Ruegeria pomeroyi DSS-3: one gene and its partner. Each later gene encodes a partner of the first gene's protein in a complex. Links are inferred from orthologs where the notes say so. Each region holds a gene or a part of one and is shown in the gene's direction. Other genes may lie near its edges.

The links.
Region 2: the proteins of SPO_RS18320 (region 1) and accD are in contact, whole or in part, in a solved structure (PDB 8UXZ), measured with the Escherichia coli proteins. The link is inferred for Ruegeria pomeroyi DSS-3 from one-to-one orthologs.

What each region holds. Positions count from the first base shown.
Region 1 is NC_003911.12:3,814,929-3,828,040, forward strand. What follows is about bases 4,595-7,351. They hold SPO_RS18320 (acetyl-CoA carboxylase carboxyltransferase subunit alpha), read left to right. Parts: upstream 4,595-5,370; coding sequence 5,371-6,333; downstream 6,334-7,351. Other genes in these bases: SPO_RS18315 (AraC family transcriptional regulator), read right to left, coding at 4,595-5,248; SPO_RS18325 (lytic murein transglycosylase), read right to left, coding at 6,421-7,351. In the rest of the region: SPO_RS18280 (L-malyl-CoA/beta-methylmalyl-CoA lyase), read left to right, coding at 1-460; SPO_RS18290 (SDR family oxidoreductase), read right to left, coding at 506-1,258; SPO_RS23355 (hypothetical protein), read left to right, coding at 1,432-2,052; SPO_RS18300 (PA14 domain-containing protein), read right to left, coding at 2,101-2,682; SPO_RS18305 (Lrp/AsnC family transcriptional regulator), read right to left, coding at 2,812-3,264; SPO_RS18310 (LysE family translocator), read left to right, coding at 3,337-3,933; more of SPO_RS18315, read right to left, coding at 4,418-4,594; more of SPO_RS18325, read right to left, coding at 7,352-7,578; SPO_RS18330 (ABC transporter permease), read right to left, coding at 7,621-8,409; SPO_RS18335 (ABC transporter ATP-binding protein), read right to left, coding at 8,402-9,169; SPO_RS18340 (ABC transporter substrate-binding protein), read right to left, coding at 9,176-10,189; SPO_RS18345 (GntR family transcriptional regulator), read right to left, coding at 10,262-10,909; SPO_RS18350 (M48 family metallopeptidase), read right to left, coding at 10,940-11,635; SPO_RS18355 (TIGR02300 family protein), read left to right, coding at 11,736-12,062; SPO_RS18365 (cold-shock protein), read right to left, coding at 12,666-12,872. UniProt on the Escherichia coli protein: Component of the acetyl coenzyme A carboxylase (ACC) complex. First, biotin carboxylase catalyzes the carboxylation of biotin on its carrier protein (BCCP) and then the CO(2) group is transferred by the carboxyltransferase to acetyl-CoA to form malonyl-CoA.
Region 2 is NC_003911.12:4,032,717-4,035,490, forward strand. It holds accD (acetyl-CoA carboxylase, carboxyltransferase subunit beta), read left to right. Parts: upstream 1-802; coding sequence 803-1,747; downstream 1,748-2,774. Other genes in the region: SPO_RS19365 (CPBP family intramembrane glutamic endopeptidase), read left to right, coding at 1-744; SPO_RS19375 (bifunctional folylpolyglutamate synthase/dihydrofolate synthase), read left to right, coding at 1,744-2,774.

The sequences.
Region 1 (13,112 bases):
TTTCGCTGCCTCGATGGGCATGCAGACCACCGGCATCGGCGGCACGCAAGAGAACTATTACATGCTGCGCGAGGGGACCAAACACTGGTCCGACCCCTGGCATTGGGCCCAGGCCGCCATCGTCGCCGCCTGCCGCACGCATGGGGTGCTGCCGGTGGACGGGCCGTTTGGCGATTTCAGCGATGACGAGGGCTATATCGCGCAGGCCAAGCGTTCGGCGACGCTGGGCATGGTCGGCAAATGGGCCATCCATCCCAAGCAGATCGCGCTGGCCAACCAGGTCTTTACCCCCTCGGACGACGCGGTGACCGAGGCGCGCGAGATCCTCGCCGCGATGGAAGCGGCCAAGGCCAAGGGCGAGGGCGCCACGGTCTACAAGGGCCGTCTGGTCGACATCGCCTCGATCAAGCAGGCCGAGGTCATCGTGGCCCAGGCGGAACTGATCGCCGCAAACGGCTGAGACGGTTGCCGATGCCGGGCCGGCCGATGGCCGGCCCGGGCTCTGTCACAGCAACCGTGCCGAGATGCCGCCATCGACCGACATCGCCGTGCCGGTGACAAAGCTGGCCCGATCCGACATCAGAAACAGCGCCGCCTGCGCGATTTCTTTCGGTTCGCCCATCCGCTTCATCGGATGCAGACCAGCGATAAAGTCATGCGTATCCGGATCATCACCTGCCATCGCTGTCCGGGTTCCCCCGGGCAACAGCGCGTTGACCCGAATCCCCTCTGCCGCGTGATCCGCGGCAAGCGACCGGACCAGACCAACGAGCCCCGCCTTGGACGCGGCATAGGCGCCCATGCCGGGCATCCCGCCATTGTCCACTCCGACAAAGGAACTTGTGAACACCAGCACCCCGCCTTGCTCGACAAGGGCCGGAATCTGTGCCTTGGCCGAGAAGAAGGCGCTGGTCAGGTTGGTGGTGATAACCTCGGTCCAGTTCGCGGCGGACATCTCCGCGACGGGCCCGATCTCTCCCATCATCCCGGCATTGTTGAATGCGCCGTCCAGCCGACCGTATTCTGACCGTGCCAGATCGACAAGCCGGTGCGCATAGGCTTCGTCCGTAACGTCCCCGGCCAGACAGACCGCCCGGCCATTGCTCTGCGTGATCTGCCCGGTCAGTTGATTCAGTTCGGCGGCCCGGCGCGCACCCAGGACGAGATTCGCGCCCTCAGAGGCAAACAGCAAGGCCGCGCTGGCTCCGATACCGCTGCTGGCGCCGGTGATGATGATCGTCTTGCCTTTCAGTTCCATGGTCATGCCCTTTCTCTGTTGCATGGTCATGGAATAGAGAGGGGGCGACCCGCCGGGCGACCCGTTTCCTGCGCTCCGGTGACGGGCCGCTGGAAAGGCGCAGGAAACGGGTCGGCGCTGGACAGTCGTGTTCTTGTGCCGTTAGGTCGGCCTACCCTTGCTTGAGGCCGCAAATGACAGAGCTGACCCTGTTCCACACCGCCGAAGTGCATCGCGCCACCTTCGATGCACTCGCCGCGCGGATCGCGCCGGGGGCGCGGCTGACCCATGTGGTACGGCCCGACTGGCTGGCGCGCGCGCAAGGCGGGATCGGCGCCGATCTGGCGGACGAGATCACCACCGCCCTGGCCCAGGTGCCGGTGGCGCTCTGCACCTGCACCACCATCGGTGGGCTGGCCGAGCAGGCCGGCGCCCTTCGCATCGACGCGCCGATGATGCGGGTGGCTGCGCAAAGCGGCGGGCCGGTCCTGCTGGTCTGCTGCCTCGAGAGTACCAAGGCGCCTTCGACCGCGCTGCTGGAGGCGGCGTTTGCCGCCGAGGGCCACGCGGCACGGATCGCGCATCTTGATCTGTCCGGCCTCTGGCCCTTGTTCACCGAAGGCGACGGCGACGCCTTTGCTGAGGCGATCGCGCGGCGGGTCGAAAGCGCGCTGGTCGCTCAGCCAGACCTGAGCGCCGTGGTGCTGGCCCAGGCCTCGATGGCCGGGGCGCAGGCGCGAGTGCGGGCGAATGTGCCGGTGCTGGCCTCGCCGGAACTGGCGCTGCGCGCCGCGCTTGAGCGGGCCGGAACATGAAAACGGGGCCGACCGGCCCCGTTGTTCAGATCGCCCAAGAGCGCTGGTTCAATAACCGAACACCTCGTTCGGGACCCATTTCATGCCCTTGCCCTTTTGTCCCCAGCGCATCATCAGGCACGAGGTGTTGAGGCGGTTGAAATAGGTGATGTCGACCTTGTACCAGCCCGCCTGCGGCACCTCGACCTCGGAGACGATGGTGCTGTCGCAGGTCTGACGCCCGTCGAAATGACCGACCCGCTGACCTCCGATCCGCGCATCGACCCCGTCATTGGTGAAAAAGTCGATCTCGTAGATGCCCGGCGCATCAAAGCGGATATAGCCACGGATCGCTGCGGCGACATTTTCCGCGCGGGCCGAGGTCAGCGTGTTCTCGCCCTTGGCGGTGTCGCGATAATCGAGCCCGCGCAGCGCCTTGCCGCGTTGCGCCCCCGCCTTGAGCACGCTGCGCGCTTCGGCCAGTTGCCGGATATGCTCGCCCTCTTTGGCATAGCCATAGCTGACCGACAGGCCGCGCTTCAGCCCGCCAGGTTGTGGATTGGCAGGTTGCAGCTTGGCCGGTCCCGCCGCCAGCGCCCCCGCACAGATCATGGCAAGCCCTGCAAGCGCGCCGATCCAGATCGCCTTCATGTGATACTCTCCCGGTTTTCAGCGCCGCCACCGGTCTTGACGCCGGGGTCGGACAACGAATTCGTGATCAGCCTAGGGATCAAATTTTCGTGCGGCAAGGGCCGATGCGATCACTTTTTCCCCGCAGGCTCAGGCGCGCAGGTCCTTTGGAGAGCCCATGACCACATAAGTGGTGATCGAATTCACATGCGGCAGGGTGCCCAGAACATCGGTGTGAAAGGTCTTGTAGCTGGGCAGGTCGGCACATTCGACCCGCAGCAGGTATTCGATGGTGCCGGTGATGTTGTGGCATTCCACCACTTCGGGCGCGCGCGCCACGGCGCGCTCGAACCGTTCTTGTGCAGCCTTCGTGTGTTCGCCCAAACCGACCCCCATGTAGGCGACAAATCCGATGCCCAGCGCCGCCGGGTTCAGCACCGCGCGGTAGCCGCTGATCACGCCCGCCCGTTCCAGCTCTTGCACCCGGCGCAGGCAGGCCGATGGCGACAGCCCCACGCGCGCCGCGAGGTCGAGATTGCTGATCCGCCCGTCGCGGCTCAGTTCATGCAATATCTTGCGGTTGATTTCGTCAATCTTCGTCATTGATTGCAAATTTATCGCGATTGCTCGCAAGAACGCAATTTCATTTGCCCGGGCGCGCGCAAGAGTTTGCGCATGACTTACGATCTGCTCATCGCCCTTTTGCTTTTTGCCTTTGTCTCGTCGATCACGCCGGGGCCGAACAACCTGATGCTGATGGCTTCGGGTGCCAATTTCGGCTTCCGCCGCTCGGTTCCGCATATGCTGGGGATCGGGTTGGGCTTTACTTTCATGGTGGTGATGGTCGGCGTTGGGCTGGTGCAGGTCTTTGATGCCTGGCCGCCCAGCTATAGTTTGCTGAAATACGCCTCGGTCGTCTATCTGCTGTACCTGGCCTGGAAGATCGCCAATGCGGCGCCGGCCAAACGGGGGGCAGCGGCCGGACGCCCGATGACCTTTGTTCAGGCGGCGGCCTTTCAATGGGTCAACCCAAAGGCCTGGGCGATGGCGCTGACCGCGATCTCGGCCTACGCGCCGGGACAGACGCTGACGGCGGTGCTGGTCGTTGCCGCGATTTTCGGGGCGGTCAACCTGCCCTCGGTGAGCACCTGGACCGTGCTGGGTCAGCAGATGGCGCGGTTGCTGACCAATCCACGTCGCCTGACAGTGTTCAATTGGACCATGGCCGGGTTACTTGTTTTGTCGCTCTACCCGGTTTTGTGGCCCGGCTAGGGCCGCAATGGAATGCAAAGATCGGTGCGCAGCGCCTCAGGCGCCGTGTGTTCAGGATCGTCGTGATAAATCTCGAAAGGCGGCGCAAGATCGGGCCAGACCCGCAGCCGCCGCAACTCGCGCTCGTAAAGCCTGCGGAACTTGTCCGGATCTGGTCATAGGGTCCCACATGGCGATGTATGGCACAATGACAGGGCCTCTGGCGCCATGGCTCCAGACCCGCTATCTCGCCGGTGTCCTGCGGTACCGCGCATCCGGCAAGATAGACCTGCTGGGATGGTGGGGTTCGGGCCGGGTCGGACAGGTAGAGCCCAACCACCGGCCCCCACCCGCGTGCCCGCCAGTCTGACGGCAGGCAGGAGAGGAGTTGCGAAACCCTGCTGCCTTCTGCGCATAGGGCCCGACATGGCGATGGACGCGCAGATCGAAGCCCGCGAGATGGTCGAGCGAGACATCCAGGTTTTCATTGGTCACGACCAAGGCCTCATTTCAGGGGCAGACAGACCTCGGTCAGCAGTTCTTCGGGCGGAACCGTGCGCGGGTCGTTCAGGTAAATCTCGAAACAGGGGCTTTCTGCCGGTTCTTCACCCGAAGCGGGCAGCCAGGTGCCAAACAGAGAATGGTAGGCGGCAGCAAGCCCGGAATAGGGACCCTTGTAGGTCATGACCGCCGTCTTTCCGCCGGGCAGGCGGTGCTCTTCCATCCCTTGCGGGATGTCATCGCCGCGCCATGTTCCGCCCGCAAAGGACCGAAGTTCCGCCTCGGGCACGGTATCGGGGCTGTCGAGATAGATCGCAACCGTTTCCGCGATCTGCGGCCACAGGTTACGGGTCTGGCACAGGGCGGAAAAACTCTCGAAGCTGCGGCCAATGGCGGAATAGGCGCCTTGATGGGGAATCCCCACCAGACGGCGGGCGGGTTCGGTGCGGATTTCGACGGGTAGCATTGGGTAGTCTCCTGTTCTGAAGGGGGGCAGAGGCGGCAGCAGGCGATTGGTCCGGCGAAAGGCCGACGGGCTTTGCCCATAGGCCTCGGCAAAGGCGCGCGCGAAGGAGACCGGATTGGGATAGCCGACCGAGGCCGCGATCTCGTCCACCCGCGCCCGGGACTGGACCAGTGCGGTCGCGGCCCGGTGCAGCCGCATCCGGCGCACCGTCTGGGCACAGGTCTCGCCGGTCAGCGCCCGGAACACCCGGTGCCAGTGAAACCGCGACATCGCCGCCACATCCGCCAGCTGGTCCAGCGACAGGTCGCCCCCCGGATTGTCATGGATGTAATTCAGCACCCTCAGGATGCGTCCTTCGTAATCTGTCATCGCCTGATGCCTGTTTCCTCTGCCCGGTCAGACTGCCATCGAAGCGTCCCACAAATCTTGCCGAGTTGCATCCCGCGCGACCTGAGGTCATATAGCGGGAAACTCCGCGACGTGAGGGCACCATGACCCAGTATCTGGATTTCGAGAAACCGCTTGCCGAAATCGAAGGCAAGGCCGAGGAACTGCGCGCCCTGGCCCGCGCCAATGAAGAGATGGACGTGGCCGAAGAGGCCGCGGCACTTGACGCCAAGGCGGCCAAGTTGCTGGACGAACTCTATCGCGATCTGACCCCCTGGCGGAAATGCCAGGTGGCCCGGCATCCCGAGCGTCCGCATTGCCGCGACTATGTCGATGCGCTGTTCACCGAATACACGCCGCTTGCCGGCGACCGGAACTTTGCCGATGATCTGGCGGTAATGGGCGGGCTGGCGCGGTTCAACGACCGTCCCGTCATGGTGATTGGCCACGAAAAGGGCTCGGACACCAAATCCCGCATCGCCCATAATTTCGGCATGGCCCGGCCCGAAGGCTATCGCAAGGCGGTGCGCCTGATCGAGATGGCCGGCCGGTTCGGCCTGCCGGTGGTTACCCTGGTCGATACCGCGGGCGCCTATCCCGGCAAGGGCGCCGAAGAGCGCGGCCAGTCCGAGGCCATCGCCCGATCGACCGAGATGTGCCTGCGCGCCGGTGTGCCGCTGGTCTCGGTCATCATCGGCGAGGGCGGTTCCGGCGGCGCGGTCGCCTTTGCCACCGCCAACCGGGTGGCGATGCTGGAACATTCGATCTATTCGGTGATCTCGCCCGAAGGCTGCGCCTCGATCCTGTGGAAGAATGCCGAAAAGATGCGCGAGGCCGCCGAGGCGCTGCGCCTGACCGCGCAGGACCTGCTGAAACTCGGCGTGGTCGACCGGGTTATCCCCGAGCCGCGCGGCGGCGCTCATCGCGACAAGACCGCCGCGATGGAAGCAGTGCGAGGGGCCATCGCCGCCATGCTCAAGGAACTTGACGGCAAATCCGCCGAGGCGCTGATCAAGGATCGCCGCAAGAAATTTCTCGACATCGGCTCCAAGGGGCTGGCCGCATAAGAAAGGGCGCCGCGCGCCCCTTCATTGCACCAACAATACTTCGGCGAGGCGCCCGTCGGGCGACGGGGGCAGCGCCCCCCGCCCGGCTTACCCGCCGCGCAGCTGCCGCAACAGCTCGACCGAGGGCGTGCCGGTCACGGCCAACCCACGCGCGCGCTGATAATCGCTGATCGCGGCTGTGCTTTTCGATCCGATCACCCCGTCCGCGCCGCCGGTATCGTAGCCTGCGGCGGTCAGGCGGCTCTGCAACTCCTTGCGCTCTTCCAGCGTCAGACCGGTCTCGTCCGGCCCGAACGAGGCCCTGAACGGCCCGCCGCCCTTGAGCCTGTCGGACAGGTGGCCGACGCCGATGGCATAGCTGTCCGAGTTGTTATAGCGCTTGATGACGCTGAAGTTCTTGAACACCGCGATCTTTGGCCCGGGCTCCTGCGGTTGCAGGACCGCGCTCGGGCTGCCGGAATTGGCAGCGGCAGAACCCACTTCGCCGCCCCAGGGCTGGCCGCGCACCCAGCCGGCATTGGCCAGGTAAGCGGCGGTCGAGGCCAGCGCATCGGTCGGGTCCTCGGACCAGATGTCGCGCCGCCCGTCGCCGGTGAAATCCACCGCATAGGCCAGGTACGAGGTGGGGATGAACTGGGTGTGACCCATCGCGCCCGCCCAGCTGCCGGTCATGTTCTGGGGCGAGGTATCGCCGTTTTGCAGGATCTTCAGCGCCGCGATCAGCTGCTTTTCGAAAAACGCGCCACGTCGTCCGTCATAGGCCAGGGTCGAGAGGGCCGAGACGATCGGCACGTCGCCGCGCCGGGCGCCATAGCGGCTTTCCAGCCCCCAGATCGCGGTGACGATCTCCTTGTCGACGCCGTAATGCGCCTCGATCCGGGTCAGCAGCGCGCCGTGTTGTTGCAGCATCTGCCGCCCGGTGGCAATCCGCTCATCCGAGGCAGCAATGGCCAGGTAATCCTCCAGCGAGCGTTTGAACTCTGTCTGGTTGCGGTCGCGCTCGATCACCTTGGGGATAAATCCCGCCCCGCGAAAGGCGCGGTCCAGCGTCGTGGCGTTGATGCCCTGTGCCGAGGCGCGGCTGCGGAAGCCCGCCACCCAGGCCTCCCATCCCGCATTGGGCACGGTTGGCCAGCTCTGCGCCGGGGCGGCGGCAGGGGTCGAGGCGGTCAGCGGTGCGCCACCGCCACAGGCGGACAGGGACAGCGCGCCCAGCCCAAGGGTAAAGAACCGTCGGTTGATCATGATGACATACCTGCTCGTTTGTTTTGCCGCAGGATACCGCGATCAGCCGCGCCAGACCAGCAAGCGTTTCTCGATTTTGCCGATGGCCCAGCTGGTCAGCACGCCCAGACAGGACAGAATGACGACTCCGGCAAAAAGCCGCTCAAGATCGTAGAGCGCACCGGCTTGCAGGATATAGGCGCCGATCCCGTGTTCGGCGCCCAGCATCTCGGCCGCGACCAGCAGGATGATGCCGATGGCCAGCGATACGCGCAGCCCCGACAGGATGCCGGGCAGCGCCCCGGGCAGCACAATCTTGCGCACGATCGACCACCAGCCCAGGCCAAAGCTTTGCCCCATGCGGATGAGCCCCCGGTCGACATTGTCGACCGCGCCATAGGTGGCCACCACCGTAGGCGTAAAGGTGCCCAGCGCGATGAGCGCGTATTTCGACCCTTCGTCGATGCCGAACCAGATCACGAACAGCGGCAGCAGGGCGATTTTCGGGATCGGGAAGATGGCCGCCACCAGTGGCACCAGCCCGGCCCGGATGTAAGAGAAGAGCCCGATCAGAACGCCTACACCAACACCCGCGCTGATCCCGAGCGCTGAACCCACCGCCAACCGGCTGAGCGACGGGAGCAGATGGGTCCAGAGGGCTCCAGAGCGGGCCAGATCGCCCAGTGTCGCGGCCACGTCCGAGGGGCGCGGCAGGGTCAGGTTGGTAATCCAGCCTGTCCGCGTGCCCCATTCGATCAGGAACAGCAGCAGCAGGAAAACGGCGATGCCAGTGCCGCGCCGCGCCTCGGGGCGGAAACCGCCACCACGAAAGGGAACCCTGAGCTCAGGCATCCAGCAACTCCAGATCGGCGGCCACAGCCTCGTCGCGCATCAGTGCCCAGAGGTGGGCCTGGATCGCCTCCAGCCCTGCGTCGCCGGCATGCCGTTCAGAAAGCGCCCCTGGCACCTCGATCACCTCGCGCACGCGGCCTGGGCGGCGCGACAGCACCACGATGCGGTGGCCCAGGCGCACCGCCTCGGCCAGGTTGTGGGTGACATAGACGCCGGTAAAGGGCTGCCGCTCCCACAAACCCACCAGATCCTCCATCAGCAGCTCGCGCGTCTGCGCGTCCAGCGCCGAAAGCGGCTCGTCCAGCAGCATAACCGCCGGGTTCACCGCCAGCGCCCGGGCAATGGCGACGCGCTGTTTCATGCCGCCCGACAATTGCCGGGGCAGCGCATCGTGGAAATCGGACAGCCGGGTGCGGGCCAGCACATCCTCGATGATCGCGCGCACCCGGTCGCCCGGAAGGCGATGATCTTCGAGCACCAAGGACACATTGCCCGCCACGCTGCGCCAGGGCAGCAGGGCGAAATCCTGAAACACGTAGGTCAGCGGGTTCAGACAACCCTCGGGCGGGGTGCCGCCTTGCAGCACCTCGCCCCAATCGGGTTGCTCCAGCCCGCCCAGCATCCTGAGCAGGGTGGACTTGCCGCAGCCCGACGGACCCACCACGCACAGGATCTCGCCTGCCGGGATATGCAGCGAAACATCGTTCAGCACCACCATGTCGCCATAGCGATGGGTCAGACCGCGAACCGCAAGTTCCATTTGCCGTCAGATCATGGGCACATAAGAGCTGTCGACCAGCGTCTCGGTGGTGATGCTGTCCTTGACCATACCTTCGGATTTGAACCAGCCCAGCTGATCCTCGACCGAACCCATGTTCAGGGCCGAATCCTTGTTCAGACGCATCGCGCCGTTGCGGATGGATTTCTCGGCCTTCTCGAAGGGCTGGTCGGCATAGACATATTTGTGCACCAGCTTGACCATCTCGACCCCGGCCTCATCGCCTGCGGTCTTGTCCACCAAGGCCGCGTTGAAATCCGCCGCCCCGCGCGAGAAGGCGCGCAGAAACGCCTCGGTCTGCGCCCGCTCGCCGGAGGCATTGCTGGCAGAGGTAAACACGGTGGTGACCTGATAATCGGGCAGATAATCGGCAACCATGCCGATATGTTTCACAGCACCGCCGCCCGAGAGCGCCTTGCCGATATGGGGCACGATGGTCCAGGCGTCGACCTGTCCCGACTTCATCGCGCCGATGATCGCGCCCACCTTTTGCAGCGGCGTGAACTTGACCGAGGCGCCCTCGACCGCCGCGATCTTGGCGCCCATATAGTGGAAGGACGAGCCGGGCTGAGTGACGGCAAAGCTGCGCCCATCGAGCGCCGCGGCGCTGGTCAGCCCCGCGTCATAAGCCGCGTTCGACGCCAGGATCATCTGGCCGTCGATGCCCTTTTCCTCGCTCAGCGCGCCGCCGATCACCTTGGCCGCGCCTTTTTCGGCCAGGCTGATCAGGCCGCCGGTGATCGCGGTCACCGCGTAATCGGCGTCACCACTGGCAATCGCCACCGCCATCGGCTGGGCCGCCTCGAAGAACTTGAATTCGACGTCCAACCCCTCCTCGGCGAAATAGCCGCGTTCGAAGGCCACAAAAGACGCTGCATGGCTGGTGAAGCGCAAAGCGCCCACGGTCATCTTGGTGTTTGCCAGTGCCGGCGTGCCCAGCATCGGCAGGGTGGCGGCGCCACCGATCAACCCCAGCGCGCCGCGCCGTGAAAACCTGTTCATCATCTCACTCCCCGTTGAAATCCGGTCTCAGCTTAAGACCAAGGCAAAGCGACGCGCAACCGCGCAACGCGATCACGTCACCAGCAGCCGCAGGCCCTGAGTCACGTCGGAACGCACGGCCAGTCGCAATCCGGGTTCATCGCCCGCCTTCAGCGCGGCGATGATCAGCTTGTGATATTGCGGCGGATCGGTGCGGCGCAGCCGCCCATAAAGCGCCCGCATCGTCGGCCCCAGTTGCAGCCAGACGGTTTCGGCCATGGCCAGCATCGCCGGCGCCTGCGCCCGCAGATAGAGGGTGCGGTGAAATTCCAGATTGGTGCGGATGTATCCGACCGCATCACGTTTCGACACCATCTCGGCCACGGTGCCGTTGATCGTCTGTAACCGGTCTATCAGCGCCATATGGGCGCGCGGCAGGGCGCGGCTTGCCAGCTCGACCTCCAAGAGCGCGCGCAGCGCCGCCAGTTCCTCGATCCGGTCGCTATTCAGCTCGGGGGTCGACACGCGGCCCGAACTGGACAGGAACAGCGCCCCCTCGGCCACCAGACGGCGGATCGCTTCGCGCGCGGGCGTCATCGAGACATCGAACTCCTTGCCGATGCCACGCAAGGTCAGCGCCTGCCCCGGCGCCAGCTCGCCATGCATGATGCGTGTGCGCAGGGTGCGATAGACCCGGTCATGGGCGGCGGTGGTCGGATCGGGGGGGCGAACGGGCTGCATGACTCTATGTGATCACAACCATCGGCAACGTCAACTCGCCGCGCTGTCGAACCGGTAGCTGTGCAGCTGGGTGCCATTGTCGCGCAGCCACTGGCGCGGCGCCACATAGGGGCCGTGGATGCGGGTGACTTCGGCCCAGAACCGCGAAGAGTGATTCATTTCGGCCAGATGCGCCACCTCATGCGCGGCGACATAGCGCAGCACCGAGGGCGGCGCCAGGATCAGCCGCCACGAGAACATCAGCGCCCCTTCGGTGGTGCATGACCCCCAGCGCGAGCGGGTGTCGCGCAGGCTGATCCGGGCATAGGGCCGGCCCAGTTCGGAGGCGTAGAAATCGCAGGCCGCCGCCAGCCGGTCGCGCGCCAGCTCGCGCAGGAAACGGTGCAGCCGTGCCTCCATCCCCTGCGGCGGCACCTCGACCAGCCCCGGCCGCAGCTGGATCCGCCGACCGCTGGCCGGAACGATGCGCGTCGGTGCGCCCTCGATCGGGATCGCATCGCCAAAGCCGGGCTGGTGCCGGGGCATGTGCCTGGCCAGATGGCCGCGAATCCAGTCGGCCTTGCTCTGGGCAAAGTCGATGGCCTCCCGCTCGGGCACGCCCGGCGGCAGGGTCAGGGTGACCCGCCCGTCCAGCTGCGAGATGCGCAGGCTGATCCGCCGTGCGCGCGCCGAACGCCTGAGCGTCAGCGGCACCGGTGGCTGTCCCGGCAGATGATGCTGACCCATATCGCGCTTCCTTTGGCCTAAAGGCTTTGACAGTCTCCACCTCATGTGGCACGAGGCCGGAATCGTCGTTGCGACTCACCAGATATCAAGGGGATTTCACATGCCCAAGGAAGAATGGGGTGTAAAGCGCCTTTGCCCGACCACCGGCAAGCGGTTTTATGACCTGAACAAGAATCCGATCGTCAGCCCCTATACGGGCGAGATCGTCGAACTCGACCTCGGCAAGGGCCGGATGATTGCCGCCGATGCCGAGGATGCGGCAACCCGCAAGGCCCGTCAGACCGTGGATGACGACGAAATCGTGCTGGATGACAGCGATGACGATTCGGTCGACATGGATATCGATGATGACATCCTCGAAGACGATGATGACGAGGACAGCGTTTCGCTGGACGACATCAAGGATATGTCCTCGGACGACGAATGATCCGCTGACATTCGAATGCAAGACAGGGCGGGCAGTGTTCCCGCCCTTTTTTGTGCCAATCCACGCCCGGATGTCGCAGCCAAGAAAATCTGCAAGTCCCTCGATTTTGGGCTTGCGCTCGTCCTACCGCTCTCATAAATGTCCGCTCACCGCAGCGATACGGATGTTCGCTGACCGGTCCGGGGCCTTAGCTCAGTTGGGAGAGCGCTTGCATGGCATGCAAGAGGTCAGGGGTTCGACTCCCCTAGGCTCCACCAAATCACCCCTATAGCGTGACATGTTGCCTGATCTCCCTTGGCAATTTCCCTGCCCCTTGCCGCCAATCTGAATGCGCCCCGGACAGTATCCTTGTTCGGTCCAGACCATGGTGAGATGCGAGCGCCGCGGGGCGTGGGGCGTGGGGCGCGTTTCGGAGAAAGCATGTCTCTCCAGCCGTTGCACGGATTGGCGCGAAGGAGCGTGCAGCGCTCCCATATCGGACGGTCGATGAGAGAGAGGCGCCGCGCCTGATCAACCCCTGCGGCTCGACAAACCCCTTTCAGCACAAAAAAGGCGGGGCCACCCCAAGGGCAGCCCCGCCTTTCTTTGCGATTCGTAGCTGGCTTATGCCAGTGCGAGATTGATCGCGGATTCGCGACCGTCCCGGCCACTTTCGATGTCGAAAGTCACGGCTTGGCCGTCATCCAGCTTTTGGATGCCCGAGCGTTCCAGAGCGGAAATATGAACGAAAACGTCCTTCGAACCCTGCTCAGGTGCGATGAAGCCGAAGCCTTTTTGGGAATTGAACCATTTCACGGTGCCATTGGCCATCGTGTTGTCTCCTAGTACATTTGCCGTCCACAGGATGCGACGACCCGGCTAAGTGTCGTCGTAAGATCAACTGAGGCACTTAGGAAACAGAAGGTCGTAAGAAGAAGCTTTGCAAGGCCCAGATAGTAGGCTTTGGGCACGAATTCAAGTGGAGACAACCAAAAGGCGCATCAAAAACCCAATGAATTCCTGTTTTCTTTGGGGAGATCACACCCCTGTCGCAAGCGCGCCCTGCCTTGT
Region 2 (2,774 bases), 210 kb from region 1 along the record:
ACACTCGCCAGCCCGGAATGGGCGGCCGGTTTCACCAGTGGCACCACGCCCGACGGGCTGCTGGTGCTACTGGGCAGTTTCGGCTTTGTCATTGTGGGTGTCGGGGTCGCCGCGTGCCTGTTCCAGCACCGCGCACCGCTTGGCATCCTTGGCCCGCCCCGGCTGGCGCTGCGGCAATTCTGGCAAGTGTTCCGCCTGCTGCTGGTGCTGGGCGTGCTGCTGTTGATCCTGCCGCCCTATGACATGGGCGCGCCGCTGAAAGAGAACCTGCCGCCGGGGCGCTGGCTGCTGTTGCTGCCGCTGTCGATCCTGGCGCTGCTGATCCAGACCGGTGCCGAAGAGATCCTGTTTCGCGGCTATGTCCAGCAGGCGCTTGCGGCGCGCTTTCGCTCGGCGCTGATCTGGATGGTGCTGCCCTCGGTCCTGTTTGCCCTGGGCCATTACCTGCCGCAAGAGGCCGGAGGTAACGCGCTGCCCATCGCGCTCTGGTCCGGGGTGTTCGGCATCCTGATGGCCGATATAACCGCGCGCGCCGGCACGCTGGGCCCGGCCATTGCGCTGCATCTGTTCAACAACATGATCGCGCTGCTGATCGTTTCGCTGCCCGACAGCCTGTCGGGCCTGTCTCTGTATCTGCTGCCCTATTCGATGGCCGATACCGAACATCTGCGCGCCTGGCTGGCGGTCGACTTTGCCACCATGTTCGTGACCTGGCTGCTGGCCCGGCTTGCTTTGCGACGTTGATTGCATTTCCGCGCACATCACCTTATTTGACGCGGGTGCAGCATCACCGGGAGTCCACATGAACTGGATCACGAATTACGTCCGGCCACGGATCAACTCGATCTTTTCGCGGCGCGAAGTGCCCGAGAACCTCTGGCAGAAATGCGACGAGTGCGGGACGATGCTGTTCCATCGGGAACTGGCGGATAACCTGAATGTCTGCACCCAATGCGGCCATCACATGCAGATCACGCCGCGCGCCCGGTTCCAGGCCCTGTTTGACGGCGGCATCTTTACCGAGGTCGAGGTGCCCGAGCCGGTCGCCGACCCGCTGCATTTCCGGGATCAGAAGAAATATCCCGAACGGATGAAGGCGGCCCAAAAGGGCACCGGCGAGAAAGAGGCGATGCTGGTTGCAAGCGGCGAGATCGGGCGCACGCCGATCGTGGCCGCGGCGCAGGATTTCTCGTTCATGGGCGGGTCCATGGGCATGTATGTTGGCAACGCGATCATCGCGGCGGCGCAAAAGGCGGTTGATCTGAAACGCCCGCTGATCCTGTTCTCGGCCGCTGGCGGCGCGCGCATGCAGGAAGGCATCCTGAGCCTGATGCAGATGCCGCGCACAACCGTGGCGGTGCAGATGCTGAAAGAGGCGGGCCTGCCCTATATCGTGGTGCTGACCCATCCGACCACCGGCGGGGTGACCGCGTCTTATGCGATGCTGGGCGATGTGCATATCGCCGAACCCAATGCGCTGATCTGTTTTGCCGGACCGCGCGTGATCGAACAGACCATCCGCGAAACACTGCCCGAAGGGTTCCAGCGCGCCGAATACCTGCTGGATCACGGCATGCTGGACCGGGTGATCAAACGCACCGACCTGCGCGAAGAACTTATCACCCTCACCCGTATGCTGCTGAACCTGCCGCCCGCGGTTCGCGGCGACCTGCCCCCGCCCGAGGCTGCGACGCCCGAGACGGCAAAGGAACAGACCGCCCCCTCCGAGGCACCAGCCAAATCATGACCAACCCCGGTTCCGACGTCATCCTCCAGCGGATGCTGGCGCTGCACCCCAAGATCATCGACCTGACGCTGGACCGGGTCTGGCGCCTGCTGGCTGCGCTCGACAATCCGCAGGACCGCCTGCCGCCGGTCATCCATATCGCCGGCACCAATGGCAAGGGCTCGACCCAGGCGATGATCCGCGCCGGTATCGAGGGCGCGGGGCTGAGCGCGCATGCCTATACCTCGCCGCATCTGGCACGGTTTCACGAACGCATCCGGGTGGCCGGAGAGCTGATTTCGGAACCCGACCTGGTGGCGGTTCTGGACGAATGTTATGCCGCCAATGGCGGCGAGACGATCACCTATTTCGAGATCACCACCTGTGCCGCGTTGCTGGCCTTTGCCCGCACGCCCGCCGATTACACCCTGCTCGAGGTCGGCCTTGGCGGCCGTCTCGACGCGACCAATGTGATCGCGCGCCCGGCACTGTCGATCATCACCCCGATCTCGATGGATCACGAACAGTTCCTTGGTGACACGCTTGCCAAGATCGCCGGCGAAAAGGCCGGGATCATCAAGCGCGACGTGCCGGTGGTGAGCGGCCCCCAGCCCGATGAGGTGCTGGAGGTGATCGAGGCCACCGCCGCGCGGCTTGGCGCGCCCCTGCTTGCCCATGGCCAGCACTGGCATGTGCGCCAGGAGCGCGACCGCCTGATCTTCGAGGACGAGACGGGCCTGTGCGACCTGCCCCTGCCCAACCTGCTGGGTGCTCATCAGATCGAGAATGCCGGTGCGGCGCTGGCCGCGCTGCGCCATCTGAACCTGGGTGAGGCCGCCTGCGAGGCCGCCGTCACCCGCGCCCATTGGCCCGCCCGGATGCAGCGGCTGAAGACCGGCCCGCTGGTGCAATCCGCACCCATAGCCGAGCTCTGGCTTGACGGCGGTCACAACCCCGCCGCCGGTGTGGCGCTGGCCACTTTGCTGGCCAGCCGCCCTGGACGCCCGACCCACCTGATCTGCGGCATGCTCAATACCAAGGACGTGAC